DNA from 2 places in the Kribbella sp. NPDC055110 genome. Region 1 is predicted to be linked to the other one. Evidence: riboswitches for the same ligand, from Rfam matches in the RefSeq annotation. Region 1 holds a riboswitch; the other holds the start of a gene.

Evidence for each region. A riboswitch is a leader RNA that binds a small molecule or an ion and turns the genes downstream of it on or off. The one in region 1 is predicted to bind S-adenosylmethionine.
Region 2: linked by a shared signal. The riboswitch ahead of ACWF0M_RS22870 (aminotransferase class V-fold PLP-dependent enzyme) and the one ahead of thrC (threonine synthase) in region 1 are both predicted to bind S-adenosylmethionine.

What each region holds. Positions count from the first base shown of each region.
Region 1 is NZ_JBSGTS010000040.1:11,209-17,359, reverse strand. Features, by position in the region: gene ACWF0M_RS35715 (hypothetical protein) at 1-52, opposite strand, end outside; gene ACWF0M_RS35710 (DNA-3-methyladenine glycosylase family protein) at 345-1,193, shown strand; SAM riboswitch class I at 1,558-1,701, shown strand; gene thrC (threonine synthase) at 1,715-2,977, shown strand; gene ACWF0M_RS35700 (ubiquitin-like small modifier protein 1) at 2,974-3,249, shown strand; gene ACWF0M_RS35695 (zinc-dependent alcohol dehydrogenase family protein) at 3,283-4,299, shown strand; gene ACWF0M_RS35690 (alpha/beta fold hydrolase) at 4,642-5,400, shown strand; gene ACWF0M_RS35685 (hypothetical protein) at 5,430-6,151, opposite strand, start outside.
Region 2 is NZ_JBSGTS010000014.1:153,064-159,214, reverse strand. Features, by position in the region: gene ACWF0M_RS22880 (LuxR C-terminal-related transcriptional regulator) at 1-751, opposite strand, end outside; gene ACWF0M_RS22875 (prolyl oligopeptidase family serine peptidase) at 789-2,846, shown strand; gene ACWF0M_RS22870 (aminotransferase class V-fold PLP-dependent enzyme) at 2,874-4,238, opposite strand; SAM riboswitch class IV at 4,256-4,369, opposite strand; gene ACWF0M_RS22865 (LacI family DNA-binding transcriptional regulator) at 4,453-5,442, opposite strand; gene ACWF0M_RS22860 (6-phosphogluconolactonase) at 5,502-6,151, opposite strand, start outside.

The DNA.
Region 1 (6,151 bases):
TCGACAGGTTGAGGAAGTTGCCCACGAGCTTCATCCACTGCCAGCCGGTCATACCGCTCAGTATCGAGCCGATGTCCCAATGTCTCAATTCTTAGGACACGGCCCGCACGAGTTGTTCGTGCATGCAGGCAGAACCCCGAAAACCAGGGCCGAAACACCCTCGGAGGGTGGGTTCTGCCTGCGTGGAGGTTCACCATCGCGTACCGGTCCCATGCCCGGTTGTCGGTGGGGTAGGTCAGACTGGGTGGGTGAGTTCGGTGGTGCGGGTTTGGCGGGCTGGGCGAGTGGTGGATCCGCATTCGGTGATTGGGGGGTTGCGGAAGGGGCCCGGGGATCCGGCGTATGTGTTCGATGCGGGGCGGCGGACTGTGTGGCGGGCCACGCGGACTCCGGACGGGGCGGTGCTGTTGCGGTTGACGCCGTACGCCGGGTTTGTCGAGGCGGAGGCGTGGGGGCCGGGGGCGGAATGGGCGCTCGACGGGGTGCCGGAGTTGCTGGGGGAGCGGGACAGCTGGGACGGGTTCGAGCCGCTGCCGGAGCATCGGGTGCTGGTGGACGCGGCGCGGCGGTTCCCGGATGTGCGGGTGCCGCGGACGCGGGCGGTGTTCGAGGCGATGGCGGCGGCCGGGATCGAGCAGGTGGTGACCGGCAAGGAGGCGTTCCGCGCTTGGCGGCTGCTGCTGCGTGAGTACGGCGAGCCTGCGCCGGGGCCTCATCAGCAGGGCAATCGGGTCATGATGGTGCCGCCTGCGCCGGAAGAGTGGCGGCAGATCCCGTCGTGGCAATGGCTGCGGGCGGGGGTCGAGGGCCGGCGGTCGCGGGTGGTGATCACGGCGGCGACTCGGGCTCGTGCTTTGGAGCGAACGCTCGAGTTGACTGATTCGGCCGAGATCGAGCGGCGGCTGCGGTCGCTGCCGGGGGTCGGGGTGTGGACGGCGGCCGAAGTACGGCAGCGGGCTCACGGGGACGCGGACGCGTTCTCGTTCGCGGACTACCACGTGTCGCGGAACGTGTCGTACGCGCTGATCGGCGAGGAGCTGGACGACGACGGCTGCGCCGAACTGATCGAGCCGTACCGCGGCCATCGCTTCCGCGTCCAGCGCCTGATCGAACTAGCCGGCATAGGCCACCCCCGCTACGGCCCCCGCAAGTCCCTCCCAACCCACACCCCCGGCGCCACCCACCGCCTGTAACCGAACCACCCCGCGACCCATCGCCTGTGAGCGGACTGCTGCCACTCGCCACCCTGGCGCGACCCACCGCCTGTGAGCGGACCGCTGCCACTCACCAACCCATCGCGCGACGCCGATGTCACGCGTGGTGGCGGTGGCTGCCTGCCGGTTGGGAGGGGTTGGTGAGTGGCCGGCGTCCGGTCGGCGCGACGCACGCGGACGCCCAGGCCATCACAATCGCGGCCGGCAACTCGCCCGCCCGCTCAGGCGTGGGTCGGGAGGTGGATTGTGATGGCCTGGAGGTTCGGGCCGGCGCTGAGATCGGGCGTCTCGGATGGTGGGATCACATGACACAATATGGACCCGATTGGGTAATCTCGGGGGCAGCTCATCCAGAGGGACTGAGGGAAACGGCCCGTTGAAGTCCCGGCAACCCTCCCCGTCGAGCCCCCACCCGGGGCGCTTCGCGGCGGAACGGTGCCAAATCCGTCCCGCCGCCGAGATCCGGTGTTCGCGGGGAAGATGAGAGGGGAACCTCACTCATGAGCCTGACCGCCGCCACCCACACGATCCGTGAAGGTGCCTTCGGCAACGGTACGCACCTGAGCTGTCGCGCCTGTGGGGCGAAGTCGCCGCTCGGCCCGTTCTACGCCTGTATGGAGTGCTTCGGTCCGCTCGAGGTCGGGTACGAGTACCCGAACATCACCCGCGAGCAGATCGAGGCCGGACCCAAGAACATCTGGCGGTACCAGCCGCTGCTGCCCGTCCCCGTCGACGTGGCCAGCTTCCCGAACACCGAGCCCGGCTACACCCGGCTCGTCGACGCACAGAACCTGGCCCGGGAGCTCGGGCTCAAGAAGCTCTGGGTGAAGGACGACTCCGGCAATCCGACCCACTCCTTCAAGGACCGGGTGGTTGCGTCCGCGCTGAGCGCCACCCGCGAGCTGGGCATGAAGGTCTTCGCCTGCCCCTCCACCGGCAACCTGGCCAACGCGGTCGCCGCGGCCGCCGCCCGGGCCGGCATCCGCTCGGTCGTGTTCATCCCGCACGACCTCGAGCGCCCGAAGGTGATCACCACTGCCGTGTACGGCGGGACGCTGGTCGCCGTCGAGGGCAACTACGACGACGTGAACAAGCTGGCCTCCGAGATCGCCGGCGAGGAGGAGGGCTGGGCGTTCGTGAACGTGAACGTCCGCCCGTACTACTCCGAAGGCTCCAAGACGCTCGCCTTCGAGATCGCCGAGCAGCTCGGCTGGCGGATCCCGCAGCAGGTCGTGATCCCGGTCGCGTCCGGTTCGCAGCTGACCAAGATCGACAAGGGCTTCACCGAACTCGGCAAGCTCGGCCTCGTCGACGCCACCGACTACAAGATCTACGGCGCCCAGGCGACCGGTTGCTCGCCCGTTGCGCAGGCGTTCCGTGACGGCCACGACGTGGTCAAGCCGGTGAAGCCGGACACGATCGCGAAGTCGCTCGCGATCGGGAACCCGGCGGACGGGCCGTACGTCCTGGACGTCGCCCGCCGTACCGGGGGTGCGATCGAGGACGTCAGCGACGAAGAGGTCATCGAGGGCATCCAGTTGCTGGCCCGGACCGAGGGCATCTTCGCCGAGACCGCGGGCGGGGTGACCGTGGCGACGCTGAAGAAGCTGATCGCGACCGGGCAGCTCGACCCGGAGGCCGAGACCGTCATCATCAACTCCGGCGACGGGCTGAAGACGCTCGACGCCGTGGCCGACCGGGTCGGCCCCAAGGTGACCATCCCCGCGTCGTACGACGCCTTCGTGAAGGCAGGCCTGCAGTGAGTGTGAGCGTTCGCGTCCCGACCATCCTGCGGCCCTACACCCAGGGCGTGTCCGAGGTGTCCGCCGAGGGCGCGACCCTGACCGAGGTACTCGACTCGCTCGACGCGTCGTACCCGGGGATCAAGGGACGCGTGCTGGACGACTCGGGTGAGCTGCGCCGGTTCGTGAACGTGTACGTCGACGATGACGACGTACGGTTCGCCGACGGCCTCCAGACCACGATCAAGGACGGCGGCCAGGTCTCGATCATCCCGGCCGTCGCGGGCGGCTGATCAGGCTGATTCAGCCTGACTTAGGCTGCTCGAATGCGAGCGGTCGTGGTGTCGGAGTACGGCGTACTGCCTGAGGTTCGTGAGGTGCCGGAGCCTGTGGTGGCGGACGGCTCGGTGGTGTTGAAGGTTGAGGCCACCGGGCTGTGTCGTAGCGACTGGCATGGGTGGATGGGGCACGACTCCGACATCGTGCTGCCTCATGTCCCGGGGCACGAGCTTGCCGGGACGATCGCCGCGGTCGGGGCCGGAGTCTCCGGATGGGCGGTCGGGGATCGCGTCACGACGCCGTTCATTTGCGCGTGCGGTGAGTGTGAGCAGTGCCTGGAGGGGAACCAGCAGGTCTGTCCGAATCAGCTGCAGCCTGGGTTCAACTACTGGGGTTCGTTCGCCGAGTACGTCGCTGTGCCGTACGCCGAGGTGAACCTGGTGCGACTGCCCGACGACATGGACTTCGCTACCGCCGCGGGGCTGGGCTGCCGGTTCGCCACCTCGTTCCGCGCTGTCCACCAGGTAGGGCAGGTCGTCGAAGGTGAACGCGTGGCGGTTTTCGGCTGCGGCGGCGTCGGCCTGTCAGCGGTCATGATCGCGTCGGCCCTCGGCGCCGAGGTGATCGCCATCGACACCAACCCCGAGGCGCTGACCCTGGCCCGCGAGCACGGCGCCGTACACACCATCCACGCGTCCGCCGACACCGTCACGCAGGTCCATGACCTGGGCGGTGCTCACGTCACCATCGATGCGCTCGGCTCCAACGACATCGTCCAGCAAGCCCTGCAAGCTCTCCGCCCGCGCGGTCGGCACGTCCAGATCGGCCTGCTCCCGTCCGGCGTCACCCTCGACGTAGGCCGCCTCATCGGCCAAGAACTCACCTGGCTAGGCAGCCACGGCATGCCCGCCCACGCCTACCCCGAAATGCTCGCCCTAGTTGCCACCGGCAACCTAAACCCCCACCAACTCATCACCCGCACCATCACCCTCGACCAAACCCCAACCGCCCTAGCAGCCCTCACCACCGCAACCCCCGCCGGCGTAACCGTCATCACCCCCTAGGATCCTGCTCCTGAAGTTCGCGCCATAAGTTGGCGTTGGACGTACGCCAGCAATCCGCGGCAGCCCTCAGCCCTCCCCAAACCGGTTTGGGGAGCCAGACCCACCCAAATCAGCCCGTAACACTCCCCAATCGGAGCGGAATCGGCCGCAGGCGATCCGCGGGCGCATCTGCTCCGAAGGAGGCGTGGTGCGGGGCGGGGGTTTGGCGGCGCTGATGGTGGCGCACCGCCTGCCAACGATTCATGTCACGGACTTCAGAAGCAGGACACCAGCGGATCGCTCTGGACCTCGGCATCGCCCCGATGCAACGGTCGACTCCGACCCGAGGAGGCGATCGACCCGATGCCAGAGCTCACCCTGCGCCGCAACATCCGCTACGCCGACCCAGACGGGATCGCCCTCTACCTTGACGTACTAAGTCCGCTCTCCACCACCCCACTCCCGACCGTCATACGCATCGATGGATGCCCAGGCTGGGGACCCGGTGATCGCTCGTCCGCCCTGCTGCCGTTCGCGAATCCCGTGCTCGCCCGCGCAGGCTTCCTGACCGTCGCCATCTCCGTCCGCCACACCGGGCAGGCGATCTTCCCCGCGCAGCTGCACGACGTACACGCCGCCCTCGACTGGCTGCACCGCAACCCACTCGGCCTACCGGTCGATCCCGATCGCATCGGCGTCTGGGGTCAGTCCGCCGGAGGACACCTCGCAGCCCTCGCCGGCCTCAGGTTTCGGCGGAACGTCCATGCAGTAGTGACGATCAGCGGTCCGAGCGATCTCCTCCATCCCGGCGGCGCGATGCGGATCGACCGCCCTTCGCCGGTCACCGCGTTGGTTGGCGGCGATGTGTCCACGCATCGCGAACAGCTCCGCGCGGCAAGTCCCATCGCGCACGTCAGCGCCGGCGCGCCATCGTTTCTGATCGTCCACGGCACGGCCGACGAGACCGTTCCGTACGAGCAGGCGGAGCGGCTCCATCGCGCTCTGCTCGCGGTCGGGGCGCCGTCGCGTCTGGTGGCGATCGACGGAGGGCGTCACGACCTTGACTGGTACGCCGTCGCGGATGACGCCGCAGCCTTCTTTGCGGAACATTTTTCGCAGTAGGTGCAAACTTGTTTCGCAAACCCGGCCGGCTATAGGCGGATGAGGTAGACGGTGGGTGGGCGGCCGGTTCGGCCGTGTTGTTGGGTGCCGGTGGGGGCGGCTAGGCCGGCTCGTTCCAGGCGTTTGAGGACTCGGCGGGCGGTGCGGAGTTGGACGGCGAGGTGGTCGGCTACGTCCTGGGTGGTGAGGCCGTCGGGGAGGGTGGCGGTGAGTTCGCGCATGCGGGCGAGGGTTTGGGTGTTGAGGCCGACCCGGCGGGCGAGGAGCGGGAGGCTTTCGGTGCCGCGGGCGCCGGACGGCTGGTCGCCGGAGGGTTCGATGACGATCTCGACGTCGTCGGACATCGAGACGACGCCGGCGACGGAGCCGATCGAGGCGGCGCGGCTCACGGCGCGACGGGCGAGCGCCTCGGCTTCTGCCGCCGTACGGCCGACGCCGAATCCGACGTACGCCGTGCTGTGCCGGGCCGCCAGGTGGTCGAGCAGGGGCATTCGGGAGAACTGTTCGGTGGCCTGCTCGAGGAGGCCGCGGGTGGTGACGACGAGGTACCGGCCGTCGGGGAGGGCGGCGAGGCTGCCGCCGAGGGTGATGAGGTCGGCGGCGAGGGCGTCGTCCGGTTCGGGGAGGTCGATGACGCCGAGCGCGACCTGGGCGTCGCCGACGTGCTGGCCGGTCGTGGTGAGGACCAGGGCCTGCAGGGTGGAGCGGATCGAGTACCGCGACGGGGCGAGGCGCACCGACGGCATCTCGT
Region 2 (6,151 bases), on a different contig from region 1:
GTGCCGCGGTGGCCAGTTCGTCGACGTCGTCAGGTCCACTGGTGGCGAGTTGGCGTGCAGTGAGTGCCTCGACGAGCAGGTCGTCGTCGCGGATGCTCTCGGCCTGGCGGAGCGCTTCGCTGCTCGCAGTCGCCGCCTCCGACCAGCGACCGAGGTAGATCGCTGTCTGTGCCTGGCGGGCTAGTAGGTGGACCGTTGTCGCTGCTGAGTGGCTGGGCGTGGCCAGCGCTTCGGTGCACCACTGGTGGATGTCGCCGTCCCACGCGGACTGGCCGATCGGCTCCAGCGTCACTGCCGCGTCTGCGAGCAGGTCGAAGTCCTGCAAGGTGCGTGCGGTCGTGACCGCGGCCTGGGCAGCCGCGTGTGCTGCCGGGAGGTCGCCAGCTGCGACAGCTGCCTGTGCGAGGTTCAGCTGCAGCTGTGCGCGCTCTCGTGGATCTGGTGTCACTGCGGCGGCTGCAGACCAGTGCCGCTGCACCTCGGCCGGCGCGTCCAGGGCCTCCGCTGTACGCCGGTGCAGGTCGGCGCGCTCGCTCAGGGGCAGTCCTGCCTCGGTATCCCGGCGTACGGACTCGTCGGCGAACCAGGCCTCGCCGACGTCCGCTGCGACGACCAGAACGCCCGCACGCACCAGTGCGTCCAGGGCGTCCAGGAAGTCCTTCGGCGGTAGGTCGACGACCCGCTGGAGTACGTCGAGACGCACCCGCTCACCGGCCACTGCAGCGGCACCCAGCAGCAGGTCATTAATCACGCTCGCAGTGTGACCGTCACGAGCTAGGTTTGTCAGCATGACCTATCCGGAAAGCCGCCGTGACGATGTGGTCGAGACGTTGCACGGGCACCAGATCACCGACCCTTACCGCTGGCTGGAAGACCCTGACTCGGCCGACACCCAGGACTGGGTGAACCGGCAGAACGAGTACACGCAGGCCGAGCTGGCCGGGTACTCCGAGCGCGGCTGGTTCCAGACCACCATGGCCGAGATCCTCGCCCGCCCACGCGCCGGCGTACCGGTCAAGAAGGCGGGCTGGTACTTCGTCGGGCGCAACGACGGCACGCAGGCACAGGACGTGATCTACGTTGCCGATTCGCTCGACGAGCTGGTGTCCCGCGGTCGCGTGCTGATCGACCCGAACACCCTCTCCGAGGACGGCACCGACTCACTCGGCTCGTTCACCGTGAGCCCGGACGGGAAGTACTTCGCGTACGGCATCAACGAGAGCGGCAGCGACTGGACGACGTTCCGGCTGCTCGACATCGCGGCTGGTGCGCCGGTCGACGATGTGGTGTCGGAAGCCAAGTTCAGCGAGGCGACGTGGCTTCCGGACAGTTCGGCGTACCTGTATCTGCACTACCCGGCCAGCGGGCGCAGCGAGGGGACCGAGACGGCGTCGCTCGGTGGTGGGAGGCTGATGCTGCACAGGGTCGGCACACCGCAGTCCGAGGACGAGCTGGTGCTGAGCTTCCAGGGCAAGGACCAGTACTTCTTCATGCCTGAGGTGTCCGACGACGACCGCTACCTCGTAGTCCACATCACCGAGGGGACAGACCCGAGCACGCGGCTCTGGGTCTATCCGATCGCCTCCGACGGCTTCGGTGAGCCGGTGAAGGTCGTCGACGAGTTCGCGGACGAGATCGCCTTCGTACGGATGTCCGGCGACCAGCTGGTACTGCGGACCGACCGGGACGCGTCCCGTGGCCGCGTGGTCCTCTCTACGCTGGCCGGCGAGTTCACCGACCTCGTCCCGGAGGGCGAGTCGACACTGCAGGCAGTCCGCGGTACGGCGGACGGCCTGGCCACGTTGACGCTTGTCGACGCGCAGCCGGTGCTGACGCTCTACGCGTTGGACGGGTCGGGGCAGCGTGTCGTCGACGTATCGGGTGGGGGAGTGGTCGGCCTCAACGCCGGACCGGAGTACGACGAGCTGTTCATCGGGCTGTCGACGACAACCGACCCCACGCTCGCGTACGCCGTTTCGACCGGGTCAGGCGACGTACGCGCGTTGCCGGAGCTGGTCCGAGGCTCTGGTGGATTCACCTCGCCGCAGGTCACCGTCACACGCCGGATCGCTCCAGGCCGTGACGTGCCCTACTTCCTGATCACCCGGTCCGACCTCGACTTCGAGACGCCGCGTCCGACGCTCATGTGGGGGTACGGCGGGTTCCGCATCCCGATCGAGGCCGACTACCGCCCCGGCTGGCCGGCGTGGCTCGCTGCAGGCGGCGTACTCGTGATCACGAACCTGCGCGGTGGCGGCGAGTACGGGACCGAGTGGCACGACGCGGGGCGGCTCAAGAACAAGCAGAACGTGTTCGACGACTTCATTGCGGTCGGTGAACACCTGCGGGACACCGGCGTGACCACACCGGCGCAGCTGGCCATCCACGGTCGCAGCAACGGCGGTCTGCTCGTCGGCGCGGTCATGACGCAGCGGCCAGACCTCTTCGCCGTCGCACTGCCCGGTGTGGGGGTCCTGGACATGCTGCGGTTCCACCTGTTCACCGTGGGAGCGGCGTGGGCCTCCGACTTCGGTCTGCCGGACGACCCGGAGCAGTTCGAGGACCTCTTGGCGTACTCGCCACTGCATCGCGTCAGCGACGGTACGGCGTACCCGGCAACTCTCGTGACCACAGGTGACCACGACGACCGGGTGGTTCCGTTGCACAGCCACAAGTTCATCGCGGCGCTGCAGCATGCCCAGTCCGGTCCGCAGCCGGTCTTGACTCGGGTCGAGGTCAACACCGGCCATGGCTTCGGAAAGCCCGCCGCGATGATCGCGGCGGAGTGGGCGGACCTACTGGCGTTCGCTGCTCACCATGTAGGTCTCGTACCTCCTGAGCAGTAGGAGGGCCGTTTCACCAGATGCGTGGGTTCACCAGATGTGGGGTGCTTGGAGATCGCGGGGATCGTCGGCCGGCTGACAGCCGTGCGCGCTCTCCGCGTACTCCGTGCGCGTCCCGCTCGTGGCCAGCGTCCGTACGGCGTTGACGAGCCGGTCCACGTGCTCACGGGTAGTTCCGAGGCCGAGGCTGGCGCGGACCGCCGTACCGTGCTCGGTGGAACCGGCGAGGAGGTGGCCGACGAGCGGGTGCGCGCAGAACTTGCCGTCCCGGACGCCAATGCCGTACTCCGCGCTCAGCGCCGCGGACACCAGGGTCGAGGTCAGACCGGCGACCGTGAAGCAGACCGTGCCGACACGGTCCGCGTCCTCGCCGAAGATCGAGTACGTCGTGACGCCGGGGATCTGGGCGAGCCCTGTGCGCAGACGGGCCAGCAGGCTGCGCTCGTGCTGCTCGATCGCGTCGCGGTGCTTGCTGATCGCGGCACAGGCACTCGCCAGAGCGATCGCGCCGATGACGTTCGGGGAGCCGCCCTCGTGGCGGGCCGGACCGGTCGTCCACACCACGGTGTCGCTCGTGACGGCGTGGGTCGCGCCGCCTCCGTGCAGGTACGGGTCGGCGGCGTCGAGCCAGTCGGAGCGGCCGATCAGTGCGCCCGCGCCGTACGGCGCGTAGAGCTTGTGACCGGACAGGGCGACCCAGTCGACGCCGAGCGCGGCGATGTCGACCAGCCGGTGTGGGGCGAGCTGCGCGGCGTCCAGGCAGACGCGCGCGCCGTGCGCCTTGGCCACCTTGGCGATGTCGGCGATCGGGAAGATCTCGCCGGTGACGTTGGACGCGCCGGTGATCACCACGAGCCGCGGACCCTCGGGCGCCTGACGGAGCGCGTCGGCGATACGGGTCACGGCCTCGGCCGGGCTCGACGGCGCTGTGAGCCGCACAGTCCGGTCGCTGGGCCAGGGCAGGAGCGCCGCGTGGTGCTCGGACTCGAACACGATCACGGTCGCGTCCGCCGGCACCGCACGGGCCAGCAGGTTCAGCGCGTCGGTGGTCTGCCGGGTGAAGATCACCTGGTCGTCCGCACGGGCGCCGACGAAGGCGTGCACCTCGGCGCGCGCCCGCTCGTACCACTGGGTGGTGATCCGCGAGGCGTACCCGTTGCCGCGGTGCACCGACGCGTACGACGGCAGCGCGGCCTCGACACTGGCCCGGACGGACTCCAGACACGGCGCGCTCGCACCGTGGTCGAAGTTCGCGTAGTCGGTGACCCGGCCGTCGGCGAGCGGGACCAGGAGGTCCGAGCCGACCGTGGCGGGGATGCTCCCGGTCGCGAGCCGGGCGATCGCCGGCCGCGGAGTCGTCGTACTGGCCGGCTCGAGAATGGACAGGATCGACATGATGCTGCTCCCAGGGAAGTCCGCACTTGCCGAGCGGGGTATCCGCACGGCCTGGTCTTCACCCGGGGCACCCCACCGCGGAGGAGGGTTGCCGGCCAGCTAGCCGGGGCTTGTCGCTGACACTCATGACCTGCCGAGAACCGTAACGAACGGGCTACGGCCGGCGCCAGTGCCTATCTCGCTCAATGAGATAGGCGGTCACATCGTGAGATGGCTACCGGGTGGGAGCGGGGCCTGTCGACCCGCGGATGATCAACCGCGTCTCCAGCTGCACCAGGGCGGGCCGGTCGTCGCCGTCGGCGTCGAGTTGCTCCAGCAGGAGATCCACGGCGACGGCGCCCGCCTCGGCGCCGGGCACATGGATCGATGTCAGCGTGGGATAGGCGACATCGGACATCGGGCTGTCGTCGATGCCGATCACGCTCACGTCGCGCCCCACCACCAGCCGGTGCTCGGCCAGCCTCGCCATCAGGCCGAGCGCGATCAGGTCGTCGTACGCGATGACCGCGGTCGTCCCGCTGGACTGCACCAGGTCGGCCGCGCGGACGCCGGCCTGGACCTGCGGCTCGAACGGGCCGAACTCGACCAGCTCGACGCCGTACTGCGCGCACGCCTCCTGCAGCGCGGTCCGCCGGCGCTCGTTGGACCACGACCGGCGCGGTCCGTTCAGGTAGCAGATCCGGCGATGGCCGAGCGCGGTGAGGTGCTGAACGGCCTGGGTGATGCCGTCGGAATTGTCGATGATCACGCTCGGCGCACCCTCGACCTGCCGGTTCACGAAGACGACCGGCGACAGCTCGATGAACTCGGCCAGCCGCTGCTCCGCCGTCCGCGGCGAGACCAGGATCAGGCCGTCGGCCTGCTTGCTCAGGACGGCGGCCCGTTCGAGCTCGTCGCTGGCGTGCTCGTCGGTGTCGGCCAGCAGGACCGCGGTGTTCTTCCGCCCGGCGCGCGCCTGGACCGCCTTGATGATCGGCGGGAAGAACGGGTTCGCGATGTCCGGCACGATCAGTCCGATCACGCCGGTCCGCCCGACCGCGAGCGCCCGGGCGATCGGGTTGGTCATGTAGCCCATCTCGCGGGCGACCCGCTGGATCCGTTCCCGGGTCTGCGGGTTCACCCGGTCCGGGTCGGACAACGCCCGCGACACCGTCGACAAGGACGTATCGCAGGCTTTCGCGATGTCGGCCAGAGTGACCCTCACCGTTCTCCCTCCCGACGGCGCCGAAGCGACACCGCAAACCCTAGCCGAAACGTTGCCGTCTACTGGTCGTTGCCGAGGCGTGCCGACGACTCGTCGTCGAGGAACAGCCGCACGTGCGGTGTCGTCTGCAGGATGGACGCAGGGCAGTCCGGGGTCACCGGGCCGGTCAAGGCTCGTTCGACCGCGGGCGCCTTGCGGGCTTCCGGCGTGATTACCAGCACGGTGCGCGGCCGCAGCAGCGCGTGGATCGTCAGCGACAGCGCTTGTTCCGGAGTTTCCGCCAGCGATGGGAAGTGGCCCTCACCGACCTGCTGCTTACGGGCGGCCTCGTCGAGCGTCACCAGGTGGATGAGCTCACGCGTCTCGAAGTCGGCGGGCGGGTCGTTGAACGCGAGGTGGCCGTTCTCCCCGATCCCCATCACGCAGATCGCCGGGTCGAGGGTGCGGAGCAGTTCGCCGTACCGCTCGAGCTCCTCCTCGATCGGCTCATGGTCGCCCTCGACGCCGTGGAAAGCCTTGAGCTTCACGAACGAGGCCAGGTTCTCGTGCATCCACCGGCGGAAGCTGGCCGAGTGGTTCTCGTCCATGCCGAGATACTCGTCCATGTGCAGGACGGTCAGCCGGGACCAGTCGATGTCGTCGCGTTCGCGGGCGGCCTTGATGAAACCCAGTTGCGAGTTCCCGGTCGCCAGAATGACGGCGATCTCGT